3 regions of the Duganella hordei genome follow, and region 1 is predicted to be linked to each of the others. Evidence: predicted binding sites of a transcription regulator. Region 1 holds the regulator's gene; each other region holds the start of a gene.
What was found. Region 1 encodes FliA, which starts transcription of late flagellar genes. Its sites were predicted from a motif close to CTAAAGTTTNNNNNNNNNNNGCCGNTA; they were not measured.

Region 1 (4,336 bases):
CTCGACCTGAATACCGCCGTGCCGCAAGGCCGCGCCGACCAGCGCATCGAGCCGCGCTTTGAGTCACGCATGGAACCGCGCATGGAATCGCGTACAGATTCCCGCTTCGAGCCGCGCATGGAAACCAACTACCCGACGCCGGCGCCAGCCGCCCAGCCATCCCTGCCAGCGCAACCGGTGCGCCGCGTGGTGGCTTCGGCTTCGTCGTTCGCCACCGCCACCAAGGCCGCCGCTGCCGCGCCAGCGCCGGCCAAGGCATCGGTCGACGTCGACCAGATCGCCGCGATGGTGGCCGCCGCCGTCGCCAGCGCCAAGGAAAACGCCGCCGCCGAAATGCACGGCATGATGAGCGAAATCCGCGCCATGCGCGGCATGATGGAAACCCAGTTGGCCGAAATCTCCTGGGGCGCGACGCAGGCGCGCGAACCGCAGAAAGCCGCCGTGCTGCGCGAAATGCTGGCCGCCGGCTTCTCCGCCAGCCTGGCGCGCTACCTGCTCGACAAGATGCCCGCCAACCGCGACGCCGCCGACAGCCTGCGCTGGATCAAGACCGTGTTGACCCGCAACCTGTCGACCATGGCCAACGAAGAAGCGCTGATCGACCAGGGCGGCGTGTTCGCGCTGGTCGGCCCGACCGGCGTCGGCAAGACCACCAGCACCGCCAAGCTGGCCGCGCGCTGCGTGATGCGCCACGGCCCGGACAAGCTGGCCCTGATCACCACCGACGCCTATCGTATCGGCGCCCACGAGCAGCTGCGCATCTACGGCAAGATCCTCGGCGTGATGGTGCACTCGGTGAAGGACGAGGCCGACCTGCGCATCGCGTTGAAGGAACTGAAAAACAAGCACACGGTGCTGATCGACACCGTCGGCGTCAGCCAGCGCGACCAGATGGTCACCGAGCAGGTGTCGATGCTGCAAGGCGCCGGCTCCGACGTCAAGCGCCTGCTGTGCCTGAACGCCACCGCCACCCAGGAAACCCTGAACGAAGTGGTGCGCGCGTATCAGGGCAGCGGCCTGGCCGGCTGCATCATGACCAAGCTCGATGAAGCGGCCGCCATCGGCAACGTGCTGGACGTGGTGATCCGCCAGAAACTGAACCTGTTCTACGTGTCGAACGGCCAGCGCGTGCCGGAAGACCTGCACCTGGCCGATCCGGCCTATCTGATCGACCGCGCTTTCAAGCTGAAGCGCGACGTCGTCAACAGCCAATACCTGGACGCCGAACTGCCGCTGTTGATGAGCAATGCGGGCAACGCCGGCGCGCTGCGCGAGGTGCACCTTGGCTAATTTCGATTTCGACCAGGCGGAGGGACTGCGCCGCATGTTGGCGGGGCCCAAGCCCCGCATCGTCACTTTTTTGTCGGCCACCCCGCAGGATGACAAGGGCGCCATGCTGGTCAACCTGGGCGCCTCGCTGGCCCGCGCCGGCAACGACGTGCTGCTGGTCGACGCCTGCGCCAGCGCCCACGGCGTGGCCTCGCGCCTCGGCGTCGACGGCGGCGCCAGCCTGCTCAACGTGGCGCGCCAGGAATGCGGATTGAATCAGGTGATACACCAGGTGCCGCAAGGCTTCGCTGTGGCGTCGATGACACGCGGCCAGCCGCGCTGCGGCCCTGACGAAACCCGCCGCCTGGCCAAGGCTTTCGACGTGCTGGCCAAGCAGACCGGCATCGTCATCGTCGACGGCGAATTCGACGGCGAGGCTTTCCCGGTGCCGGTCATGGCCAGTTCGGAAATCGTGGTCCAGGTATCGAATAGCGCTACCTCGATCAAGGCCGCGTACAGTATGATCAAGCGCCTGAACCAGGAGCTGGGACGCCGTCCATTCGGAATTCTGGTCACCGGGGCTTCCGAATCGGAGGCAAAGGTGGTATACGATAATATGGCACAGGCAGCCAGCCGATACCTCGCCGTGAACCTCGTTTCGATGGGATCGGTGCCGGCGGATGAATACCTGCAGCGCGCGGCACGCTTGGGGCGTGCGGTGGTCGATGCGTTTCCGCTGGCCGGGGCTTCGGTGGCGTTTCGTCAACTGGCGGGGCGCTTTGCGCTGGCTGGCTCGCCTTCATTCCAATAGAAGGCGTTTCCTTGAGGAGTAACAGCATTATTTTGGCGCTCAATTAACACAAAAACAGCCTATGTACACGGTCAAAGGGAAAGCGGACAAGGATTCTTTGCTGACGGAGCATATGCCGTTGGTCAAGCGCCTGGCCCATCACATGAAGGCGAAACTGCCGCCCAGCGTCGAAGTCGACGATCTGGTGCAAGCCGGAATGATCGGCCTGCTCGACGCCATCAGCCGTTACGAGGAAACCCATGGCGCCCAGTTTGAAACCTACGCCGTGCTGCGCATCCGCGGCGCCATGCTCGACGAACTGCGCAACAGCGACTGGCTGCCGCGCTCCATGCGCCAGAACATGCGCAAGATCGAGACCGCGATGAGCACCCTGCAGCAGCGCCTGGGCCATCCGCCGACCGAGTCGGAAGTGGCCAAGATGCTCAAGCTGTCGCTGGCCGACTACCAGGAAATGCTGTCCGACGGCGGCGGCCACCAGCTGGTGTACTACGAGGATTTCCACGACGACGACGGCAACGACAGCTTCCTCGACCGTTACTGCTCGGATGAAGACAGCGACCCATTGCGCTCGCTGCTGGACGGCGACTTCCGCCAGGCCGTGATCGACGCCATCGACGCGTTGCCGCCGCGCGAGAAGATCCTGATGGGGCTGTACTACGAGGAGGAGCTCAACTTGAAAGAAATCGGCGCCGTGATGGGCGTATCGGAATCGCGCGTGTCGCAGCTGCACACGCAAGCCGTGGCGCGCCTGCGCGCCTCACTGCGGGAGCGGTCTTGGACTGGGCCAGCGTAGCCGGGGTGCTGCTGGCGCTGGCCGGCATCGTCATCGGCCAGTCGCTTGAAGGCGGCAAGCTCTCTTCGCTGCTGCAGCCGGCCGCGTTTGCGATCGTGGTGGTCGGCACCTTCGGCGCCGTGCTGCTGCAGACCCGCTTCCGCACCTTTGTGCGCGGCCTGCAGATGCTGCGGCTGGTGTTCGCGCCGCCGGCCGACACCCGCGCCGTGCTGGCGCGCGACATCAACGCCTGGAACCTGGCCGCGCGCCGCGACGGCCTGCTGTCGCTGGAGCGCTACATGCTCGCCTCCAAGCACCAGTTCAACACCAAGGGCCTGCGCCTGATCGTCGACGGCATCAATCCCGACAAGCTGCGCCAGATCCTCGACACCGAAATCACCGCCTACGAAACCGAGGAAAGACAGGCGGTGCGCATCTGGGAATCGGCGGCCGGCTACTCGCCGACCATCGGCATCCTGGGCGCGGTGCTGGGCCTGATCCACGTGATGGAAAACCTCACCGATCCGAGCAAGCTCGGTTCCGGCATCGCGGTCGCCTTCGTCTCGACGATCTACGGCGTCGGGCTGGCCAACCTGCTGTTCTACCCGATCGCCAACAAGCTCAAGGCCATCGTCACGCAGGAAGTGCACCAGCAGGAAATCGCCGCCGCCGTGTTCTACGACATCGCCACCGGCGACCACACGCGCGTCATCGACGAACGCATCGCCACGCTGCTGCGGGAGCACTGACATGCAGTACCGGCGCGCGCGCAGGAAGTTCGACGACGAACCGGAGAACCATGAGCGATGGCTGATCTCCTACGCCGACTTCATCACGCTGCTGTTCGCGTTCTTCGTCGTCATGTACGCGATCTCCTCCGTCAATATCGGAAAATACAAGGTTTTCTCCGACGCCTTGGGCGATGCCTTCGGCGGCGCTGGCGCGGCACAGCCGATTAACACGCAGATCCAGAACCTGCCGATCCCCAATCCAGGCCTGAAGCGCCGCACCGAAATGCTGCGCAAGGAAAAAGAGCACATGACCAAGCTGGCACAGGACTTGTTGTCCACGCTGGCGCCGCTGGTCAAGGAGGGCAAGGTGCGCGTGACGCAGAACAGCCGCGGCGTCAGCGTCGAGATCAACGCCTCGGTGCTGTTCGATCCGGGCGACGCGCGCCTGACCAATGAGTCGACCGAGGCGCTGCGCGCCGTCGCCGGCCTGCTGAAAAACGACGAGCACAATGTGCAGGTCGAGGGACATACCGACAATCAGCCCATCCGCAACGCGCTGTTCCCGTCCAACTGGGAATTGTCGGCGGTGCGCGCCAGCAGCGTGGTGCGGCTGTTCATCGACGCCGGCGTGGCGCCGGAACGCCTGACCGCGGTCGGCTTCAGTTCGAACGTGCCGGTGGCGACCAACGACAACGCGATCGGCCGCGCGCGCAACCGCCGCGTGGCGGTGACGATACTGTCGGGACTGCCGGA
Region 2 (4,336 bases), on a different contig from region 1:
TGCTGATGCTGTCGATGCACCGCGAGGACCAGTACGCGATCCGCTCGCTCAAGGCCGGCGCGGCCGGCTATCTGACCAAGCAGAGCGCGCCGCGCGAGCTGGTGACGGCGATCCGCCAGGTGGCCGGCGGCCTCAAGTACATCAGCGCGGCGCTGGCCCAGGAGCTGGCCAACCACGTCGGCGACGACCACGACGCGCCGCCGCACGACACGCTGTCCGACCGCGAATACCAGACCTTGACGATGATCGCCTCCGGCAAGACGGTCGGCATGATCGCCAAGGAACTGTCGCTGTCGGTGAAGACGGTGAGCGAGTACCGCGCCCGTTTACTGGTTAAAATGAAGCTGAAAAACAGCGCGGAACTGACCCACTACGCGATCAAGAACCAGCTGATCGAATGACGTGTCCAACATGGTTGCCGGATCGAACAGATTTAATGCCCTGATGAAAGACCTCTTCCCGCCCTTTATTCAGGCTATGGCGCGCACGGCGCGGCCGTATCATGGTATGACATGAGAAACCTTTAAGAGGCCGCGCGTAATATGTCCAGCAAATCCAACACTCCCGAGCAGAATCCGGCCGAGATCGCGCGCGAGGCGTTCAAGCGCCTGGCGGTGCGCCGTGTCGCGCCGACGCCGGAAGCCTACCGCGACATCTACAACGAAATCGCCGGCGTCGCCGCCACGCCGGCGGCCGCGCCGGCGGTGGCCGTCGATCCCGGCCCGGAATCGGTGCTGAGCCAGTTCGCCACCCGGCTGACGGAAAACACCGGCGACCTGGCCGACTTCGGCCGCCGCTTCAACCGCGCCGTCAAGTCGCGCGACTGGGAGGGCTACGCCAAGGCCTTGTCGCAGCTGGTGGAAAAACACTTCATCAGCCGCAAGGTCGGCATCGAGGTGGCCGGCATGGATGCCGAGGACGAGCAGAGCCGCACGCTGCGCGACCTGCTGAGCCGCACCCTGACCTTTGCCGTCGCCTCGCTGCTGTCGGGCGCGCCGGCGCTGGTGGCCGAGGCCGAATCGCTGGGCGCGGCCACCAAGCTGGCCCACAGCGAGGAGGCGCTGGCGGAAATCGCGCTGCGCCTCAAGCAGCTGTGCTTCCAGATCGAGCTGCGCGGCGGCGACAGCGGCGAACAGCAGGAATTGCTGCTGCGCCTGTTCAAGCTGCTGCTGGAAAACGTCAGCGAGCTGCTCGACGACGACAGCTGGCTGCGCGGCCAGATCGAAGCGGTGCAGAACCTGATCGCCGGCCCGCTCGACGTGCGCGCGCTGGAGGAAGCCACGCGCAGCCTGAAGGAAGTGATCTACAAGCAGGGCCAGCTCAAGCACAGCCTGTCGGACGTCAAGCTCACCGTCAAGAACATGATGATGACCTTCATCGACCGCCTGGGCCAGGTGGCGGCGTCGACCGGCGACTTCCACGAGAAGATAGGCGGCTATTCGGAAAAGATCAGCAAGGCCGACAATATCTCCGAACTGAACAGCATCCTCGATGAGGTATTGAAAGAAACCCGGCTGGTGCAGAGCGAGGCGCTGAAGGCGCGCGACAAGATGGTGCTGGCGCGCCAGGAAGTGCAGGACGCCGAGAACCGCATCCACGCGCTGGAGGCCAAGCTGCAGCATTTGAGCGAACTGGTGCGCGAGGACCAGCTGACCGGCAGCCTGAACCGCCGCGGACTGGACGACGTGTTCGAGCGCGAGACCGCCCGCTCCGACCGCCGCGGCACGCCGCTGTGCATCGCCATCCTCGACCTGGACGACTTCAAGAAGCTCAACGACACCTACGGCCACATCGCCGGCGACGCCGCGCTCAAGCACCTGGTCAAGATCGTCAAGGACACCTTGCGCTCGATGGACGTCATCGCCCGCTTCGGCGGCGAGGAATTCCTGATCCTGATGCCGGAAACCACGGTCGAAGCGGCCTCGAGCACGATGACCCGGCTGCAGCGCGAGCTGACCCGCCACTTCTTCCTGCACGATAACGAGAAGGTCTTGATCACGTTCTCGGCCGGCGTCGCGCTGCGCCGCCCGAACGAGGAGCAGACCGACCTGGTCAAGCGCGCCGACAAGGCCATGTACACGGCCAAGCAAACCGGCAAGAACCGGGTGGTGGTGGCCGAATAGTTGCCGAACAGGCCATCGTTTCCCGCAGTTTGCTCCAGCCCGGTGCCCGCCGGGCTTTTTTTTCGTCCGAAATTTTGGGCGAAAAATAATTATTTTCACCCTAAAGATTCCCGTTGCGCGGTCGTTTAAACGGGCATCGACGATGAACTTTAGCCCTGCGACGCAAAATTTTCCGGCTTTCTTCCCCTTAATTTTCCCACTGGGCAACCGTTACCAGCTTCAACAGCGGTTTGATTGTCTCGGAGCGTGGAGACAGACCAAAGTGAAATGAGCACACTGCCCAACTCGAAGTATCCTGGAGAAACATCATGGCACAAGTCATCAATACCAATATTGCATCGCTGAATTCGCAACGCAACCTGAACACCTCGCAAGCCAACCTGTCGACCTCGCTGCAACGCCTGTCTTCGGGCCTGCGCATCAACAGCGCCAAAGACGATGCCGCCGGTCTGGCCATTTCGGAGCGCTTCACGTCGCAAATTCGCGGCAATACCACGGCAGCACGTAACGCCAACGACGGTATCTCGCTGGCGCAAACGGCCGAGGGTGGCTTGAGCACCGCCGGCGACCTGCTGCAGCGTATCCGCGAACTGGCAGTCCAGTCCGCCAACGGCACCAACTCCGATTCCGACCGTAAATCGATCCAGGGCGAGGTTTCGGCCCTGTCGCAGGAATTGAACCGCGTCGCCAACACCACCCAGTTCAACGGCCAGAACGTGCTGGACGGCTCGCTGACCGCGTCGCAATTCCAGGTCGGCGCCAACGCCAACCAGACCATTAACGTCGGCATCCAGTCGGCCAAGGCGACCGACATCGGCAACAACACCTTGGCCGCCCAGTACGGCGACGTGGCCAGCAGCGCTGGCGCCGCCACCGCCACCGCCGCCAACCTGGTACAGGCGCAGACCCTGAGCCTGACCTCGGGCGCCGGCACCACCACCAGCGTCGACGTCAAAGTGGGCGACAGCGCCAAGAAGATCGCCGCCAACGTCAACGCCCTGAGCAGCAGCTCCGGCGTGACCGCCACCGCCAGCACCACCGCCACGCTGTTCAGCAGCAACGCCACCGGCTTCGCCGACGGCTCGCTGCAGTTCCAGCTGCGCGGCGACAACTCGATCGAAGCGGACGCCAACTCGACCGCCGTGACGATTTCGGCCAAGATCAAGGGCGGCGACCTGTCGGCCGTGGCCCAGGCGATCAACGCGCAAGTCGGCACCACCGGCATCAGCGCCTCAATCAAGGTCAACGCCACCACCCACAACAAGGAAATCCAGCTGTCGAACTCGTCCGGCGCAGATATCCAGATCACCAACACCAACTCGACCGCGCTCGACGACCAGCTGGGCACCGCGTCGATCCGCGGCGCCGACAAGCCAGCCAACGGCTCGGTCGCGGCGGTTGAAGGCGCGGCGGCAGTCATCGGCGCGGCCTCGGCCGCCGTCGGCGGCCACCTGGACTTCTCGTCGGACAGCGGCTTCACGATCTCGTCGACCACCACCGACATCGTCGCCAACCCGACCGGTTCGGACCTGCAATCGGTCGCCAAGATCGACGTCAGCACCATCGACGGCTCGAACAAGGCGCTGAAGACCATCGACTCGGCACTGAACCAGATCAACAGCAACCGCGCTGCGCTGGGTGCGATCCAGAACCGTTTCGCCTCGACCATCTCGAACCTGAATACGACGACGGAGAACTTGTCCGCTTCGCGCAGCCGGATTCAAGATACCGACTTCGCGGCGGAAACGGCCAGCCTGACCCGCGGCCAGATCCTGCAACAAGCTGGTACCGCCATCCTGGCCCAGGCCAACTCGCTGCCGAACGGCGTGTTGTCCCTGCTGCGTGGCTAAAATCCGGGGCAGGGTTGACGCGGTAAGGTCGCTCTGACTAGGTTCCCCGGTTGATTTATTCAACCGGGGATTTTTCACAAAGGAAGCATCATGACTATCGATACCATCGGCTCGGCCAGTCAGCCGCGCCCCGCAGCAGATCGCACTCCCGACGCCGGCGTGGCGCAGGGCGCAGTGCGCGTGCCGGCCACCGCGCTCGACACCGTCGCCGCCGTCAAGGCGCCGGCCGCCGTGCCCAGCCTGGACCAGGTCAGCCACGCCGTGTCGCAGCTGAACAAGTCGGCGCAGGCCAAGTCGCAGGGATTGGAGTTTTCGATCGATAACGACAGCAAGCGCACCGTGGTCAAGGTCATCGACCAGACC
Region 3 (4,336 bases), on a different contig from region 1:
CAGCGCGCGGCCGTAGAAATCGAAATGCTGGTCGGCCAGCGCCTTCGGCAACGCGGCGCTGACCTGGTTGATGCTGTGGAAGGTCAGGAAATCCTTCCACGTTTCCAGCGGCACCGAGTTGACCAGCCTGGCCGCGCCGGCGATCGCGGTCGGATGCCATACGATGAACTTCTTCTGCCCGCCCAACCCGGCGCTTGCGAAGAACGCGGCCCAGTCCACGCCCGGCGCCTTGCGCGCGAAATCGGCCGCGCTCCAGTTGTTGTTCGCCTTCAGCACGTCGGCCGAATCCTCGCGGTTGGCGTGGGTGGCGGCGATCTTGGTTTCAAGCTCGAACACGCGCGCCGCGCGCGCCTCGGCACCGTCGATGCCGGCCAGCCTGAAGGTGGCGGCGATGTGCGCCAGGTACTTGCCGCGCAGCTCCTTCATCGACGGCGTGTCGTCCAGGTAGTAGGCCCGGTCCGGCATGCCCAGTCCGCCCTGCAGCAGATACGGCGTGTAATGCGCGCTGTCCTTCAGGCCTTGCGCGATCCACAGGCCGAACAGGTTTTCGGTGAAGAAATTGGTGGCGTTGAGCGGATCGACGTCGGCCTGCAGGCTGGCGCCCAGCGCCTTGGTCAGCGCCCGCTTGTCGCCGATGGCGGCGATCTGCGCCAGCGCCGGCTGCAGCGGCGCCAGCCCCTTGGCCTCGATGCCCGCCTCGTCCATGAAGCTGGCGTAGTAGTCGGCGATTTTCTTCGCCTCGGCCGACGACGGGTCGGCCGCCAGTCCCTCGATCAACTTGACGATGCGCAGATTGGTGTCTTCGACCAGTGCCGCGCCCACGCCCCAGCTGCTGCGGTCGGCCGGGATCTCCACGCTATTGAGCCACTCGCCGTTGACGTAATCAAAAAAATCGTCGCCCGGCAGAACCGCGGCCGGCGCGGCCCATGCGGCCGGCAAGGCGGCTACTAAAACTATACTGATGGCAAGGCGGCGCGCTGAAGCGGAGAGGTGCATGATTTGTCCCGGGATTGTCAATTCCAGCGAATATATCACGACATAAAAGAGACGCCGCCATAGCAAAATTCTTTCATTCGTCCGGGGAATCGCTATATAGTTAGCCTATAGCAACGCGCTAATCACCACGGAGATAATTATGAAGCTTGAAGCCCTGTTCCAGAATCCCACTGCGTTGCCCACGGCGCCCAAGGTCGTCGAAGAACTGATCAGCAGTTTCGACAAAGCCAGCGTCTCGACCGAAGAGATCGCGAAAAAATTATCGACCGATCCGGTGCTCAGCGCCAAGCTGCTGCGCCTGGCCAACTCCGCCTACTACCACGTGTCGCGCAGCATCGGCACGGTCGAAGACGCGGTGCTGATGCTGGGCTTCGTCACCGTGCGCACCCTGGTCATCAGCTCCGGCCTGGTCAGCGGCTTCAAGACCGTGCCCGGCCTCGACCTCAAGCAATTCTGGCGCTACAGCCTGCACACCGCGGTGTGCGCCAAATGGATCGCCAAGAAAACCAAGGAAAACACCGACCTCGCCTTCACCATCGGCATGATGCACGCCATCGGCCAGCTGGTGATCCACTCGGCCATGGCCGAGCAGGCGATGGCGCTCGACAAGGTGGCCGGCCCGATGGACTCGCGCCGCCTGGACGCCGAGCAAGCCTCGTTCGGCTACACCTTCGCCGACGTCGGCGCGGAACTGGCCAAGCGCTGGAAGTTCCCGCAAACCTTCTCGGAAACCATCCTGGCCTTCCCCGAGCCGCACCACAACGGCGAGCTGAACCGCCTGGCCGCCGTGGTTTCGCTGGCCGCCTGGCGCGCCCGCGTCGAGCAGGCCGGACTGAGCGACGATGAAATCGCCGCCTGCTACCCGGCCGACCTGGCCGAGGAACTGGGCCTGGACGACGACGCGCTGACCGACGAGATGCCGTCGCCGGACGAACTGAGCGCCGGCCTGGAAGAGCTGGTCAAATAAGCCAGATTAAGCAATACACAAGCAAAAGCCGCCGGTTTTCAGACCCGGCGGCTTTTTTTTCACCTTTTTCAAAAATATTTAAAAAAGACCCTAAAGTTCCGGTTTAAGGCGACGTTAATCTGGACATGCGGTAATCCATCTTACCGCTTAAACGAGCCCAAGGTGCGAACATGACCGCCAGCGAAGTCCTCTCGATGTACGAAAACATTGCCGGTTTGAGCAACCAGATGGTCGCCGCCGCGCGCATCGGCGACTGGGACGGCCTGAGCGACCTGGAAGGCCAGTGCGCCAGCGAAAGCCGCGCAGTCGCCACCGGCGTGCCGGCCCTGAGCGGCGCCCCGCGCCTGCGCAAGATCGACCTGCTGAAACAAATCCTGGCCAACGACCGCGAAATCCGCGACGTGACCGATCCATGGATGAACAAAGTGCCGGGCATGCAATAAAATGCTCCGAACGTAAAAAAAGCGCCTTCAAGGCGCTTTTTTTACGTCCGTACGACAGCAATCAGCCGGCCAGCGCCACCCGCAGCGACAGCGCGATGCCCTGCGCCGCCTTGGTGATCTCGTCCAGCGACGGGAAGCTCGGCGCGATGCGGATATGGCTGTCCTTCGGATCGTTGCCATAAGGGAAAGCCGCGCCGGCCGGCGTCAGCGTGATGCCCGCCTCCTTGGCCAGCGCCACGGTGCGCTTGGCCGAACCTTCCGGCGTCACCAGGTCGATGAAGTAGCCGCCCTGCGGACGGGTCCACGACACGCCCGGCACGTCGCCCAGGTAGTGCTCGAACTGCGCCAGCACCGCGTCGAACTTCGGCTTCAGCAGCAAACGGTGCTGTTCCATCAGCGCCTCGACCGTCGCCACATCCTTCAGCAGGCGCACGTGGCGCAGCTGGTTGATCTTGTCCGGGCCGATGCTGCGGATGCCCGCGTGCTTGGTCCACCAGGCGATATTGGCCGGCGACGCCGCCAGCGCGGCAATGCCCGAACCGGCCCAGGTCACCTTCGACGACGACGCGAACACGATCGCGCGGTCCGGATTGCCGGCCTTGGCGCAAGCGTCCAGGATATTGGCCACGGCCAGCTTCTGCTCCCCCAGGTGATGGAAGCGGTAGGCGTCGTCCCACATCAGGCGGAAGTCCGGCGCCGCGGTCTTCATCGCCGCCAGGCGCGCGACCACCTCGTCCGAATACACCACGCCGCCCGGATTGCTGTACTTCGGCACGATCCACATGCCCTTGATGCTGGCATCCTCGGCCACCAGTTTCTCGACCAGGTCCATGTCCGGACCGGCTTCGCTCATCGGGATATTGATCATCTTGATGCCGCGCGCCTCGCAGATGGCGAAGTGGCGGTCGTAGCCCGGCACCGGGCACAGGAAGGTCACCGGCTCGCGCACCCACGGCGCATGGCCGGGCGTGCCGTTGAGCAGGCTGTAGATGATGACGTCATGCATCAGCGACAGGCTGGCGCTGCTGTCGACCACCACCTGCGCGGCCGGCACGTCCAGCAGCTTGCCGAACAGTTCGCGCGCTTCCGCCAGGCCGATGGTGCCGCCGTAGTTGCGGCCATCGGTACCGTCGGCGGCCTTGTAGCCGTCCAGCGCATCCATCAGGGCATGGGACAAATCCAGTTGCTCGGGCGCTGGCTTGCCGCGGGACATGTCCAGTTTCAGGCCGAGTTGTTTGAAAGCTTGGTATTGCTCTTGATGCTGAGATGGCAGATCTGCTGCGGTCATAAGACTCTTTCAATAGTGGGTAGACGGGGGGACGTCGAATACTATAACCCAGATCGTCGAGCCTGAATAAGAGCTTGCAGCTATATGCTTATTACGGTTGCAACATGGATTCCGGCGTCACTTCGTGCAGCGGCTGGGCTTCCTGCGGCGCGCCGCCCTCGCCGACAGGCTTCTTCTTGCGGAATCCTTGCCAGATTTTCAACGGCCCGCTGCCCCGTTTTTTGCGCAGCAACACATAGCCGCCCGCCCCCAGCAACAACAGCAGGCCGGCGCCGGCGGCGATCATCGTCGTGGTGCCGAAGCCGCTTTCCGCCGGCTTGTCCTTTTCCTTCTTGTATTTCAGCTTGGGCAACACGCGCACCTTCTTGACCGAAGCAGCCGCCTCGGCCGACGCGCCGCCTGACGCCACCGAAGCAGCCGAAGCAGCTGTCGCGGCCGATGCCGCCTTCGCCGAGGCGGCTCGCGCCACCGGCGCCGGCGTCTGCGAGGCCGAAGCCGAGGCCGCAGCTGGCGATGCCGGCGACGCCACGGCCTTCCGCGCCGGCGACGTGGCCGCCCCCAGCGCGCCCTGCAGCATCTTCACCTTGCCCTCCAGCTCCACCAGCTTGCTGGACAACGCCGCGCTGTGCCCGTCCAGCGCCA

Region 2: the regulator FliA is predicted to act here: its motif matches at 2,310-2,336, upstream of ABWW33_RS31950 (flagellin N-terminal helical domain-containing protein).
Region 3: the regulator FliA is predicted to act here: its motif matches at 2,054-2,080, upstream of ABWW33_RS07735 (flagellar protein FliT).

What each region holds. Positions count from the first base shown of each region.
Region 1 is NZ_BPWI01000008.1:26,279-30,614, reverse strand. Features, by position in the region: gene flhF (flagellar biosynthesis GTPase FlhF) at 1-1,290, shown strand, start outside; gene ABWW33_RS18840 (MinD/ParA family ATP-binding protein) at 1,283-2,080, shown strand; gene ABWW33_RS18835 (RNA polymerase sigma factor FliA) at 2,142-2,873, shown strand; gene ABWW33_RS18830 (flagellar motor protein) at 2,855-3,601, shown strand; gene motD (flagellar motor protein MotD) at 3,603-4,336, shown strand, end outside.
Region 2 is NZ_BPWI01000031.1:16,518-20,853, reverse strand. Features, by position in the region: gene ABWW33_RS31960 (response regulator) at 1-401, shown strand, start outside; gene ABWW33_RS31955 (GGDEF domain-containing protein) at 543-2,123, shown strand; gene ABWW33_RS31950 (flagellin N-terminal helical domain-containing protein) at 2,432-3,973, shown strand; gene ABWW33_RS31945 (flagellar protein FlaG) at 4,064-4,336, shown strand, end outside.
Region 3 is NZ_BPWI01000002.1:781,747-786,082, reverse strand. Features, by position in the region: gene ABWW33_RS07745 (M13 family metallopeptidase) at 1-996, opposite strand, end outside; gene ABWW33_RS07740 (HDOD domain-containing protein) at 1,136-1,963, shown strand; gene ABWW33_RS07735 (flagellar protein FliT) at 2,134-2,406, shown strand; gene ABWW33_RS07730 (aspartate aminotransferase type Ic) at 2,468-3,694, opposite strand; gene ABWW33_RS07725 (type IV pilus assembly protein FimV) at 3,786-4,336, opposite strand, start outside.